4 regions of the Streptomyces sp. NPDC056452 genome follow, and region 4 is predicted to be linked to each of the others. Evidence: riboswitches for the same ligand, from Rfam matches in the RefSeq annotation. Region 4 holds a riboswitch; each other region holds the start of a gene.

Evidence for each region. Region 4 has a riboswitch for cyclic di-AMP ahead of ACFQ6X_RS04585 (C40 family peptidase). Riboswitches for the same ligand answer to the same signal wherever they lie in the genome.
Region 1: it holds a riboswitch for cyclic di-AMP, as region 4 does, so the genes downstream of both, ACFQ6X_RS15925 (NlpC/P60 family protein) here and ACFQ6X_RS04585 (C40 family peptidase) in region 4, are expected to answer to the same signal.
Region 2: it holds a riboswitch for cyclic di-AMP, as region 4 does, so the genes downstream of both, ACFQ6X_RS31800 (transglycosylase SLT domain-containing protein) here and ACFQ6X_RS04585 (C40 family peptidase) in region 4, are expected to answer to the same signal.
Region 3: it holds a riboswitch for cyclic di-AMP, as region 4 does, so the genes downstream of both, ACFQ6X_RS28625 (peptidoglycan DD-metalloendopeptidase family protein) here and ACFQ6X_RS04585 (C40 family peptidase) in region 4, are expected to answer to the same signal.

Annotation. Positions count from the first base shown of each region.
Region 1 covers NZ_JBHTRI010000013.1:171,151-174,461, reverse strand. The annotation lists gene pcrA (DNA helicase PcrA) at 1-1,676, opposite strand, end outside; cyclic di-AMP (ydaO/yuaA leader) riboswitch at 1,933-2,093, shown strand; gene ACFQ6X_RS15925 (NlpC/P60 family protein) at 2,092-3,243, shown strand.
Region 2 covers NZ_JBHTRI010000043.1:49,241-52,551, reverse strand. The annotation lists gene ccrA (crotonyl-CoA carboxylase/reductase) at 1-50, opposite strand, end outside; gene ACFQ6X_RS31810 (flavodoxin family protein) at 427-879, shown strand; gene ACFQ6X_RS31805 (hypothetical protein) at 963-1,199, opposite strand; cyclic di-AMP (ydaO/yuaA leader) riboswitch at 1,555-1,739, shown strand; gene ACFQ6X_RS31800 (transglycosylase SLT domain-containing protein) at 1,744-2,601, shown strand; gene ACFQ6X_RS31795 (response regulator transcription factor) at 2,699-3,311, opposite strand, start outside.
Region 3 covers NZ_JBHTRI010000034.1:85,918-89,228, reverse strand. The annotation lists gene ACFQ6X_RS28630 (tyrosine-protein phosphatase) at 1-753, opposite strand, end outside; cyclic di-AMP (ydaO/yuaA leader) riboswitch at 1,175-1,333, shown strand; gene ACFQ6X_RS28625 (peptidoglycan DD-metalloendopeptidase family protein) at 1,338-2,276, shown strand; gene ACFQ6X_RS28620 (SGNH/GDSL hydrolase family protein) at 2,443-3,270, shown strand.
Region 4 covers NZ_JBHTRI010000003.1:172,070-175,380, forward strand. The annotation lists gene ACFQ6X_RS04570 (NAD(P)-dependent oxidoreductase) at 1-108, shown strand, start outside; gene ACFQ6X_RS04575 (pyridoxamine 5'-phosphate oxidase family protein) at 105-509, shown strand; gene ACFQ6X_RS04580 (haloalkane dehalogenase) at 502-1,413, shown strand; cyclic di-AMP (ydaO/yuaA leader) riboswitch at 1,854-2,027, shown strand; gene ACFQ6X_RS04585 (C40 family peptidase) at 2,030-2,500, shown strand; gene ACFQ6X_RS04590 (LysE family translocator) at 2,569-3,204, opposite strand; gene ACFQ6X_RS04595 (LysR family transcriptional regulator) at 3,277-3,311, shown strand, end outside.

The sequences.
Region 1 (3,311 bases), on a different contig from region 4:
TAGCCGGTCCGCTCCATGACGGCCTCCAGCACGACCGCCGGTCCGGCGCCGGACTCCACGATCGTGCGGAGCTCCTCCATCAGCGTGTTGAACCGCTTCACCGCGTTGGACGAGCGGGCCGCCATGCCGTACGCCTCGTCGACGCGGCGCAGCGCCTGCGGGAAGGAGATCTTCTCCCGCATCGACAGGGCGTCGATCATCGCCTCGGCACGGTCGCCGATACCCCGCTTCGGCACGTTGAGGATGCGGCGCAGAGGAACGGTGTCCTCGGGGTTGGAGAGGACCCGCAGGTAGGCCAGGACGTCCCTGACCTCCTTGCGCTCGTAGAAGCGCACTCCGCCGACGACCTTGTAGGGCAGCCCGACACGGATGAAGATCTCTTCGAAGACACGGGACTGGGCGTTCGTACGGTAGAAGACGGCGACGTCGCCCGCCTTCGCGTCCCCGGCGTCCGTCAGCCGGTCGATCTCGTCGGCGACGAACTGCGCCTCGTCGTGCTCGGTGTCGGCGACGTAGCCGGTGATCCGGGTGCCGGCGCCCGCGTTCGTCCACAGGTTCTTGGGGCGGCGGCTCTCGTTGCGCTCGATGACGGCGTTGGCCGCGGACAGGATCGTCTGCGTGGAGCGGTAGTTCTGCTCCAGCATGATCGTCTTCGCGTCCGGGTAGTCCTCCTCGAACTGGAGGATGTTGCGGATGGTCGCGCCGCGGAAGGCGTAGATCGACTGGTCCGCGTCACCGACGACGCACAGCTCGCCCGGAGCGTCGGCCTCGCCCGCCGGGCCCACCAGCTCGCGTACGAGGGTGTACTGCGCGTGGTTGGTGTCCTGGTACTCGTCGACCATCACGTGCCGGAAGCGGCGGCGGTAGTGCTCGGCGACATCGGGGAACGCCTGGAGCAGGTGCACCGTCGTCATGATGATGTCGTCGAAGTCCAGCGCGTTGGCCTCGCGCAGCCGCGCCTGGTAGAGCGCGTAGGCCTGCGCCAGCGTCTTCTCGAAGCCGTCCGCGGCCTGGCCCGCGAAGGTCTCCTCGTCGATCAGCTCGTTCTTCAGGTTCGAGACCTTCGCCGTGAACGACTTCGGCGGGTAGCGCTTCGGGTCGAGGTCCAGATCGCGGCAGACCAGCGCCATCAGCCGCTTGGAGTCGGCGGCGTCGTAGATCGAGAACGACGAGGTGAAGCCGAGGCGCTTCGACTCGCGGCGCAGGATCCGCACGCACGCGCTGTGGAAGGTCATGACCCACATGGCGTTGGCGCGCGGTCCGACGAGCTGCTCGACGCGCTCCTTCATCTCGCCCGCGGCCTTGTTGGTGAACGTGATCGCGAGGATCTGCCCCGGGTGCACCCCGCGCTCGGCCAGCAGGTGGGCGATCCGGTGCGTCAGCACCCGGGTCTTGCCCGAGCCGGCTCCGGCGACGATGAGCAGCGGGGAACCCGCGTGCACGACGGCGGCGCGCTGCTCGGTGTTCAGCCCGTCGAGCAGCGCGGCGGAGTCGACGACGGGGCGCGGGGCACCGTCGCGGTAGTAGGCCTCGCGCGGCGGCGGGGGACCGTCGAAGACGCCCCCGAAGAGGTCCTCCGGCACCGCTTCGGGTGCGTGGTCCTCGGGGGGTGGCGGGGGGCCCTCGTCCGCTTGCTGGAGGCCGGTCAGGAAACTGTCGTCAAAGAGGCTGCTCATCGCCTGACGAGTCTAGGCGGCCGCACCGACACCCCGGGGCCGCATTGCGTACGAGGGCCCGATCCGTGCGCGCACCGAGACGGATCACCCACAGTGCGTAGGGATTCGGAGGTACTTCCCGCCACGGGGCCGGTCAATCCAGAAAGGTCACGGAAATGTATCGGGCATATCGACCATCAACCTTCACAGGGGCACACGGGTTGGCTAGCGTGCTCCGACGGGTGACCGTTACCCCCTTGAGGCGAACCACGCCGCGCGGGCACCCTCGCCGAATCCGTCACTCCCGCACAGGAGTCCGGAACCGGGGACCCACACGCAGCACCGGGGTGAATCGGTCCGTCCCGCTGGACCGTAGGGCAGCCTTCCGTTCCGCCCGAACCCGACAGCTAACCCGGTAGGCGGTCCACGGAAGGAGATGCCGGCCTTGGCGTCGCATCGCAAACCGCGCACCCGTGTGCGCACCAGCTCCCCCGCCGTCGGTCTCACGACGGCGGCGCTCGCGTCCGTCACCCTGCTCTCCACACAGAGCGCGACGGCCGCCCCGGCGGAGCCCAAGCCCAGCATCGAGGAAGTGCAGAAGAAGGTAGACGATCTCTACCGCCAGGCGGGAACGGCGACCCAGGAGTACAACAAGGCGAAGGCGGCCTCCACCCAGCAGCGCTCCAAGGTCGACGCGCTCCTCGAGGCCGCGGCCAAGCGCGCCGACAAGCTGAACGAGACGCGCCGGGAACTGGGCAACTACGCGGCCGCGCAGTACCGCAGCGGAGCGATAGCCCCCACGGCCACGTTCTTCCTCGCGGACGACCCCCAGTCGTACTTCGACCAGGACCAGCTGATGGCCCGGATGACCAGCCAGCAGCAGAAGGCGGTCGCCGACTTCCGTACGCAGCAGAGCGAGGCGGCGACCAAGCGGGTCGAGGCGACGAAGAGCCTGCAGACGCTCACGGAATCGCAGACCACACTGCGCACCAGCAAGCAGCAGGTGCAGAACAAGCTGGCCGAGGCGCGCACCCTGCTGTCGGAGCTGACCGCCGAGGAGAAGGCGCGGCTCGCGGAGCTGGAGCGCAAGAAGGAGGCGGAGGCCAGGCGCAAGGCGGAGGAGCTCGCGCGCCAGCAGGCCGCCGCCGCGAAGGCGGAGGCGGACCGGGCGGCCGCGGAGGAGGCCTCGAAGGGGGAGGCGGACACCGGAACCGGCACGGGCTCCGACAGCAGCTACGCGTCGAAGGCGGACAAGGTCCTGGCCTTCGCACGGGACCAGATCGGCAAGCCGTACGTCTGGGGGGCGACGGGCCCGTCCTCGTACGACTGCTCCGGGCTGACGCAGGCCGCGTGGAAGGCGGCGGGCGTCGACCTGCCCCGCACCACCTGGGACCAGGTCGAGGTGGGCACCCGGGTGGCCACCGCCGATCTGAAGCCCGGGGACCTGGTCTTCTTCTACGACGACATCAGCCACGTCGGCATCTACAAGGGCGACGGGATGATGATCCACGCACCGAAGCCGGGCGCGAACGTGCGCGAGGAGTCGATCTACTACATGCCGATCTACGGCAGCGTGCGCCCGGCGTAACAGCACGGAGCGCACGAAGAAGGACGGAACCGCCTGCGGGCCCGGCATGCGCCGGGCCCGCAGGGCTG
Region 2 (3,311 bases), on a different contig from region 4:
ATTTCCTCCGGGCCTGCCCCTCGCAAGATGGCCTCGGTCATTGCATCCATTCCAGCCTCTCCTCTTCGATATGGCCAAGTCGTTCAAGGAAGTGGTACGGAGCTCGGCGCATCCATCGACGTTGAAAAGGCTATGCAATTACTGCGGTACGCCATACCCTTAGGGGCCCCCTACAAGAACCCCAGGAGGGGGGATACCCCACCCCGACGGCAGTGAGCACACCCCTTATGGGCCCGGGGTTCCGTACCCCTGGACGCACGGCGCTCCCAAGGCCCCAGGGACCGCCCGCGCACAGCCGGTCAGCGACATGGCCGAGTCGGGCAACGCCCGCCCGCCGCGCCAACCCGCTCTTCGGGCCGGGCCGTGCAGGCTGCCGGCGCGCGCCTCGCTTGCGGTCGGCGGGTCGGGGCGGCAGGGTTCCTGGGTGTGGCCACTCTGCTGATCGTGCATCACACGCCCTCGCCCAACTGCCAGGCGCTGTTCGAAGCCGTCGTCTCCGGTGCGACGACGGAGGAGATCGAAGGAGTCAGGGTCGAACGGCGCGCGGCGCTCACCGCCACCGCTTCCGACGTGCTCGCCGCCGATGGCTATCTCCTGGGGACCCCGGCGAACCTCGGCTACATGTCCGGCGCCCTCAAGCACTTCTTCGACCAGGTCTACTACCCGTGCCTGGACTCCACGCGCGGCCGCCCCTTCGGCTACTACGTGCACGGCGGCAGCGACGTCACCGGCGCGCTGCGGGCCATGGAGTCGATCACGACCGGCCTGGGCTGGCGCCGTACGGCCGACGCCGTGACGGTGACGGGCGAGCCGGCCAAGGCCGACATCGAGGCGTGCTGGGAACTGGGAGCGACGGTCGCCGCCGGGCTGATGGGCTGAGGCGGCGCGCCCTCCAGGGCGCTGCTCGGCCCGGCTGCGAGCTCCGGATCACGCCATGCCGGGCCGGGCCTACCGTCCGCCGCTCAGTGCGGCCGCCAGGTGAGCTTGCCGCCGCCCACCCATCGCACCGTGGCGGGGTCGTCGAGGTCATGGACGGTGATTCCGGCCGCGGTGGCGATGAAGAGCACGTCCGTCATCGCCGTCGCCCTGCCGACGATCTCTCCGTTGATCTCCACGATGCGGAACGGCGGATCTCCCGGCTGAACGGCCAGGACGGTGATCGGCGGGTTCGAGGGGCGAGGGCTCGCGCTTTCGGTCATGCGTGGATCGGTTCCACACGGACGGCTGCGGTATGCCCAGGAGCGGCATCAATGAGCTGTATGCCTGATTTGGTCGTTTTTAGGGATTAATCCCGTCATTCATAAGGCCCATATCGTGCGGCCCGTGATCTTTCGCCACAGCGCAAATCGCCCTTAACGGACTCCGTGACCAGCGTCACCTGTCGCGCCGACGACGTCGTGAGCCGCCGGCCGGTTCCCTTGTGCGCCAAGAAAGTTGGCTTCGCGGTGTGGGCTCGATTACATGAATTTCCATCATTCGATCTTGCGAATGAATTGTGATCACCAATTCAGGGCTTGTTCCTTTCGCTATTTCTCGCCTACGGTCACCCTCACTCCGGATGGAACGCCGAATCCTGCCGCCGTCCGGTAACCCGACCACTCACGTACGGCAGGAGCGGGGGACCCAGGTAAGCGCCGATCCGGTTTCCGGAGCGGCTCGGGGTGAAGTCGCATTCGCGTGCGACCGGGCATCTCCAGCCCGAACCCGACAGCTCACTTCGCAGGCGACGGAGAGGAATTCACCATGCCCGCAAAGGGTAAGCACCGTCGTTCCAGGACCAGTTCGCTGACCCGCGGCATCATCGCCGTGAGCACGGGCGGAGCCGCTCTGGCCCTCCCCGTGATCGGTGCGACCGGCGCCTTCGCAGCACCGGCCCAGCCGGTCGCCATCGAAAAGGCGTCGACGTCGACTGCCGTTTCCGCAAAGGGAATTGCGGCCAAGAAGTCCGCGCCCGTCACCTATTCCGTGATCTTGGGCGACTCCCTCGCCAAGATCGCACGCGGACATTCCGTGAGCGGTGGCTGGCAGGAGCTGTACAAGGACAATCGCGCGGCTGTCGGCGACAACCCCGACCTGATTCGCCCCGGTCTGAAGCTGACCATCGGCGCCAAGGCCGAGAACAAGGCCGCGAAGGCGGGCAAGGCCGAATCCAAGGCCTCCGACGCTGCGGACCGCGCCGAGAAGAGCGCCGACCGCGCCGACCGTTCCGAGCGCACGAGCACGAAGCTCGCCGCCCAGGGCGCGCCTGCCGCCGCTCCCGCGGCCCAGCCGGCCGCGTACACGAACGACCTCGACGGCTGGATCAAGGAGTCGCTGGCGGTCATGGCCGAGCACGGCATCCCCGGCAGCTACGACGGCATCCACCGCAACATCATGCGTGAGTCCTCGGGCAACCCGCTCGCCATCAACAACTGGGACTCGAACGCCGCCGCGGGCATCCCGTCCAAGGGTCTCCTGCAGGTCATCGACCCGACCTTCGAGGCCTACCACGTGCCCGGTACGTCGACCGACAGCTACGACCCGGTCGCCAACATCACCGCCGCGTGCAACTACGCCGCAGACCGGTACGGCTCGATCGACAACGTCTTCGGAGCCTACTGACACACGGCCGTGTGACGGCTGAGCACGATCGACGGGTGGTGCGGGTTCGGACGAACCCGCACCACCCGTCCGCGTGTCCCGGCCTCCTGCGCCGGTCCTACGACTTCAGGTAGTGCAGCACCGCGAGGACCCGGCGGCTGTACTCCGTGGTGCTCGGCAGCTCCAGCTTGTCGAAGACGGAGCCGAGGTGCTTCTCGACCGAGCTCAGCGACAGGTGCAGCCGCTGCGCGATGGCGGCGTTGGTGCGGCCCTGCGCCAGTTCCTGGAGGACCGTGCGTTCCCGGGGCGTCAGCCCGGCCAGCGGATCGCTGTGGGTACTGCGGAGCACCAGCTGCCGTACGACCTCCGGGTCGAGCACCACACCTCCCGCCCGGATCCGCTCCAGCGCGTCGAGGAACTCGTCGACCTGCGCGACCCGGTCCTTCAGGAGGTACCCCACTCGCTCGGCGCCCCCCGACAGCAACCGGGCCGCATAGGCGCGCTCGACATGCTGGGACAGCACCAGCACGCCGACCGCCGGCCACCGCTCGCGGATGTCCAGGGCGGCCCGCAGCCCCTCGTCGGTATGGGTGGGAGGCATCCGGATGTCGACGACGACGAGGTCAGGTGTCCGAGCCTCGGCTTCCCGGATGAGGGATGTTCCGTCGCCCACCGCGGCGAGGACGTCGTGCCCCTCCTCCGCCAGCAGCCGGACGAGGCCCTCCCGGAGC
Region 3 (3,311 bases), on a different contig from region 4:
CCCCTCGCCGAGGTAGCGGTCCGTACCGCCCCAGGTCTCCTCGATCGCGGCGAAGGCGGCGGCGAGGTAGTCGGAGTGCGCACCGAAGAGCGGGTTGAGGAGCTCCATCACCTCGTCCGACATCCCCGCCGACGACGTGTCGCTGCGCCGCACCTTGTAGCGGCGGTGCGCATCGTTGGACTTGAGGTAGTCGGCCTCGACGGCCTCCTTCTCGACGCCGACCGCCAGCAGCGAGATCGCGATCGACAGACCGGCCCGGTCCTTGCCCGCCGCGCAGTGCATCAGAGCCGGCACGCTGTCCTCGGCCAGCGCGTGCAGCACCCTGCTGTGCTCCGCGGTGCGGTCCGTGATGATCGACCGGTACGACGCGATCATGCGGGCCGTCCCCTTGCCGTCGGCGAGGATCGAGCGCAGCTGCTGGATGTTGCCGTCGCGCACCAGTCGCCAGAACTCGGCGCCGTCGGCCGGGTCCGAGAGCGGAATGCTGACATTCCGGACACCGGGAAGTTCCACGTCGAGGCCGTCGAGCTTGTGGTCGGCGGCATTGCGGAAGTCGAAGACCGTGTGCAGGCCGAGTCCGGCCAGGAATGCCGTGTCCGTCTCGGTGGCGTGCGCGAGGTGGCCGCTGCGGTAGAGGCGCCCGTAGCGCACCCTGCCGCCGTCCGTGGTCGGCAGGCCGCCCACGTCGCGGAAGTTGCGGACACCGGTCAGCTCGGCGTCTGTCGACGGAACCTCTGGCAGCTGCTGCGTCACAAGGACTCCTGGAGTGTCTGGGCGTCGGCGCCGCTCGCCGACAGGGGCACGCCCGCGACGATACGACATGGATTCATCGGGCAATCGTTTCGCCCTCCGGTGCCTTCGCGGCCGGTCGACCGGCCGCCCGCGACCATGACATGTCCGTATTGGTGTATTTAGCAGAACATGCCCCGCTTATACGGGAGATGGGATGCGACAGGTGAGCGGGATCATATCCGTGACGGTGTGTGGCGAAACTGCCGGGAGGTAATCCATACGCCACGCGGAAAGCCAAGATCCGTAATCCACGGAGTGTGACCGGAATTCGGAACCGGAATTGAACCGCTCATTCCGGTACGCAACCGGTGGCTTGTTCCCGGCGTCCTGACTCGCTTACGGTCACCGTCAATCCGGACGGAACGCCTAATCCTGCCGCCGCCCGGAATCCGCACCGACTCACGTGTGGCAGGAGCGGGGGAACCAGGTAAGCCGCCGACCGGAGTGATCCGGAACGGCTTGGGGTCAAGACGCGCTCAGCGCGGCCGGGCATCTCCAGTCCGAACCCGACAGCTCACCTCGCAGGCGCCGGAGAGGAATTCCCCATGCCCGCAAAGGGTAAGCACCGTCGTACGAAGGCCAGCCCGATCTCCCGCGGCGTCCTCGCCGCAGGGACCGGCGGCGCCGTCCTCGCCCTTCCGCTGATCGGCGCCACCGGCGCCTTCGCCGCGGAGCAGTCCGCACCCGCCGCGAAGCCCGCGGCCGCCAGCGCGGCGCACCACGCGCCGGCCGCCTCCGTGGCGAAGAAGCATGGCGCCCCCAAGACCTACTCCGTGGTCGCCGGCGACTACCTGGCGAAGATCGCAGCCGACAAGAAGGTCAAGGGCGGCTGGGAGAAGCTGTACAAGGACAACCGTGAGGTCGTCGGCGGCAACCCGAGCCTGATCTTCCCGGGCATGAAGCTGACCCTCGGCGTCAAGGCGTCCGGCTCCCACGCGGAGGCAGCCCCCTCCAAGGCCGCCCCGAAGGCCGCCCCCTCCAAGGCGGAGTCGGCCCCCAAGGCCGCCGCTCCGGCCGAGAAGGCGTCGACGGCCACCAACACCGCCGACTCCACCGGCGCTTCGGAGAGCAACAGCTCCGGCTACACCACCCCGGTGGCCAACGGCAGCGTCTCCACCCAGTACCGCGTCGCCGGTGCCAGCTGGTCCAGCGGCTACCACACCGGCTCCGACTTCCAGGCCGCCTCCGGCACCAGCGTCCGGTCCATCGGCCCGGGCACCGTGGTCTCCGCGGGCTGGAGCGGTGCGTACGGCAACGAGGTCGTCATCAAGCACGACGACGGCATGTACTCCCAGTACGCCCACCTGTCGTCGCTCGGCGTCTCGGCCGGCCAGACCGTCACCGGCGGCCAGCAGATCGGCCTCTCCGGTTCCACCGGCAACTCCACCGGCCCGCACCTCCACTTCGAGGTCCGCACCGGCCCGAGCTACGGCTCGGACGTCGACCCGATCGCCTACCTGCGCTCGCACGGCGTCTCCATCTGACGTCATCAGGCGGCTCGGTGAGCTCACGAGGGGCGGTGCGCGGCGGCGCACCGCCCCTCTGCTTATTCCGGCTTTACCAAAACCTGACCGGGTGGTCTATCTCACCACCCGTCAACCCCTTATTACGGTCGCGTAGGTCACATTCGAAGGTGCAGGATATGCGCTTGTGGCAGACGATTCGAGAAACAAAAGACGAGGCACCATCGGGTCGTACGCAGCGATTGGCGACAGCTTCACCGAGGGCGTCGGAGACCCCGGCCCCGATGGGACGCTCGTCGGCTGGGCGGACCGTTTCGCGGTCATTCTGGCGGACCAGCTCCCTCTCCCCGATGCAGCGGCCGACCCCGCGGACGGCCCGCACGGGAACTTCCGGTACGCCAATCTCGCCGTACGCGGACGCCTCCTCGACCAGATAGTCGAGGAGCAGGTCCCCCGCGCCAAGGAGCTCGCACCGGATCTGGTGAGTTTCTGCGCGGGCGGCAACGACATCATCCGGCCCGGCACCGACCCGGACGACGTGGCCGAACGCTTCGAGCGCGCGGTCGCCGACCTGACCCGCTCGGTCGGCACCGTCATGATCACCACCGGCTTCGACACCCGCGGCGTTCCGGTGCTCAGGCACCTGCGGGGCAAGATCGCCACCTACACCGCCCATGTACGGTCCATCGCCGACCGCTACGACTGCCCCGTCCTGGACCTGTGGTCGCTCCGGTCCGTGCAGGACAGGCGTGCCTGGGACAACGACCGGCTGCACCTCTCGGCGGAGGGACACACCCGGGTCGCGCTGCGCGCCGCCCAGGTCCTCGGCCTCGACGTGCCGGCCGACCCCGACCAGGTGTGGCCCCCGCAGGTACAGCGCGGAGCACTCGAAGTGCGCCGCGACGACATGGCCTGGGCCCGCGAGTACCTCGTCCCGTGGATCGGCCGGCGCCTGCGCGGTGAGTCCTCCGGTGACCACGTCGAGGCCAAACGCCCCGATCTGCTCCCGCTCTGAGCACCTCCGAGCGCACTGATCACACGCGTGTCCGACGCCGG
Region 4 (3,311 bases):
GAGCTGGAGGAGCGACGGTTCGTCCGTACGGCGATGGGTGTCATCACCACGGCCGTGAGGCCGAACATCGCCAAGCTGATCTGGAACGAGAGCGTGAGGAAGAAGTGAGCCGGGCGACCGTCGGACTACCGGCCGCCGCACGGGCGTTCCTCGCTCTTCCCCGCACGGCCACGCTGACCACCCTCCGCCCCGACGGGACCCCGCACGTCACGCCCGTCCGCTTCACCTTCGACGCGTCCGCCGGCCTGGTCCGGGTGACCACCCGGGCGGGAGCCCGCAAGACCCGGAACGTGGTGGCCGGCGGCGCGGCGGCCCGTGTCGCGCTCTGCCAGGCGGACGGCTTCCGCTGGCTCACTCTCGAAGGCCGGGCCGCCGTCACGGACGACCCCGCGCGCCTGGCCGAGGCCGTCCGCCGCTACACCGTCCGCTACCGCGCGGCCCCGCCCGCCCCGCCGGACCTGGTCGTCGTCGAGATGCCCGTCGACCGCGTCCTGAGCCTCAATCTCTGAATCCCCGTACAGAAAGCGAAGTGACACCGCGATGCCCACCCTTCCCGTCCTCGATTCCACCCTCCACTACCGCGAGTGGGGCGACCCCGACGGGCTGCCGTTCGTCTTCCTCCACGGCAACCCCACCTCCTCCCACCTGTGGCGGAACGTCCTGCCGGGCGTGACCGCGCCCGGCCGCCGCCTCCTGGCCCCCGACCTCATCGGCATGGGCGACTCCGGCAAGCCCGACCTCGCCTACTCCTTCGACGACCACGCCCGCTACCTCGACGCCTGGTTCGACGCCCTCGGCATTGCCGAGGCCGTCCTCGTCGGCCACGACTGGGGCGGCGCGCTCGCCTTCGACCGCGCGGCCCGCCTCCCGGGCAGCGTGCGCGGCCTCGCCTTCACCGAGACGATCATCAAGCCGCTGGTCGGCAACGAATTCCCGGCGGCCGGGCGGGAGTTGTTCACTCTCCTGCGCACCCCCGGGGTGGGCGAGAAGATGATTCTGGAGAACTCGCTGTTCATCGACGGGCTGCCGGACACGCTCGCCACCCCACTGGACCCCGCCGATCTCGAGGTCTACCGCCGCCCCTTCCCGACCCCGCACAGCCGACGCCCGATCCTGGCGTGGACACGCATGATGCCGTTGGACTCCGAGCCCGCCGATGTCGTGGCCCGCATCGAGCGCTACGACGCCTGGCTGGCTGCCAGTCCCGAAGTCCCCAAGCTGCTGGCCGCGTTCGATCCGGGCCCCGGCGCGATGACCGACCAGGGGGCCGTCGCCTGGTGCGAGGAGAACATCGCGGGCCTGGAGGTCTCCCGCCACGGCCTGGCCGGCCACCACTCCCCGGAGGACCGCCCCGCGGAACTGGCCGCGGCGATCAACGCCTGGGCCGACGGCCACGGGCTGGCGCGCCTGTAGGTGTCCTCGAACGCGGCAGTGCCGTCACCGTCGGCCACCCGAGCCATGGAACCCTCGGCACGCCGCGAGCCCGGCGAGGTCTTCGAACAGTTGTCGCGTCAACGGCTGCGCCGATGCCCCCCGAGGCCGGACACGCCCGATGCGCAGATCAATTTTCCTCGCTCGTTCGGCGTAGGCCATCCCCCTCACGGGGGACAGCTCAACTTGCGCAGCCCGCGCGGACACTGAGTGGAATTCACCGTTCCGCTGCTGGTACGAGGCCGGTCACGCAGCGTCGCCCCAGCTTCCGTCCCACCCCGTCCACCCGAACGGATCAGTCGTGATGACTCTCACATAACGACCTTCACCGCGGAAATCCGGCGGTCCGTGAGTAAAGATCCCTGGGACGACAAGCCCCCGCCACCGCGGCGGGGCGGTCCGGGCGGACGCCGAGTCCTGCCGCTGTCCGGATGCCTGGTCGACAGAAGTGGATCGGCAGGAGTGGAGGACCCGAGCACAACGGGCCGACGGGATATCCCTTCGACCCTCGGGGTGAAGCCGCCAAGTGCGGCCGGGCAACTTCGCCAGCCCGAACCCGACAGGTCATCCTTCACAGGCGGCTGACGAAGGGTTGCGCATGACTGCGCAGGTTCATGTCCCGTCTCTTTTCGCCCGGGTCGGTACGGCCTCGGTTCTCACATTCGCTGTAGGCACCACCATGCTCGCCCCCGGCCTCGTCAACGAGGCCGAGGCCGCTGCCCATTCGACGAGGGCGCTCGACATCGCCGCCTCGAAGAAGGGGTCGCCCTACAGGTACGGCGCCAGCGGCCCCCACCGCTTCGACTGTTCGGGCCTCACGCTCTACTCGTTCAAGAAGGCGGGCAAGAAGCTCCCCCGCACGGCCCAACAGCAGTACAACAAGACCCGCCACATCTCCTCGTCGCAACGGCGGCGCGGCGACCTGGTCTTCTTCCACGCGGGCCGGAGTGTCTACCACGTGGGCATCTACGCCGGCGGCGGCAAGATCTGGCACTCGCCGAAGACCGGGGCGGTGGTCCGGCTGGAACGGATCTGGTCGAAGAGCATCTGGTACGGGCGGGTCCGCTGACGGCCGCCCCCGGCTGACACCTCCGTCGGGCCGTCCCTGCGGGTCCCCTGGTGGCCGGCCCTGCCGCGTCAGTGCAGCAGCGGCCCGGTCACCAGCACGAGGCCCAGCGCGGTGAGCGCCGCGCCGCTGCCGCCCTCGATCGCGCGGGCGGTACGCGGCCGGCGCAGCCAACGGCCGAGACGGTCCACCAGCAGGGCCACGGCCGGGAACCAGAGGAGCGCCAGCACCACGACCACGGCCGCCAGCAGCAGGGTCCTGGGAAGCGGCGGCTGCCCCTCGGGGACGAACTGGGGCAGCAGGCTGAGGAAGAGCACAGGCGCCTTCGGGTTGAGGGCGTTGGTCAGGAAGCCCTGGCGCAATGCCCGCACGGGCCCCAGCTTCGCGGCGGGCGCCTCCTCCGCTGCGGAGGCGTCCGCGGCCTGCCGCCTGAGCGCGTGCAGGGCGCTCACCCCCAGGTAGAGCACATACGCACCACCGAGCAGCTGCACGGTGCGGAACAGGACGGGCATCGCCACCAGCACCGCCGCAAGTCCGGCGACGGCCAGCGCGGTGTGCACGAGCAGCCCCCCGGCGACGCCCAGTGCCGCGGCCAGGCCGGACCTGCGCGAAGCGAGGGCGTTGCGTACGACCACGGTGAAGTCCGCGCCGGGCAGGGCGACCATTCCCGCGGCGACCGGGACGAAAGCGAGCAGTTGTGCGTCCATGGGTACACCCTGACCCGGCCGGCCCTTTAGCGTGTACTTGCAATCTTCTGGGTCTGCCAAAAGGAATGCTTTATGTACGATCCGACGCGGCTGGCCGCACTGGTGGC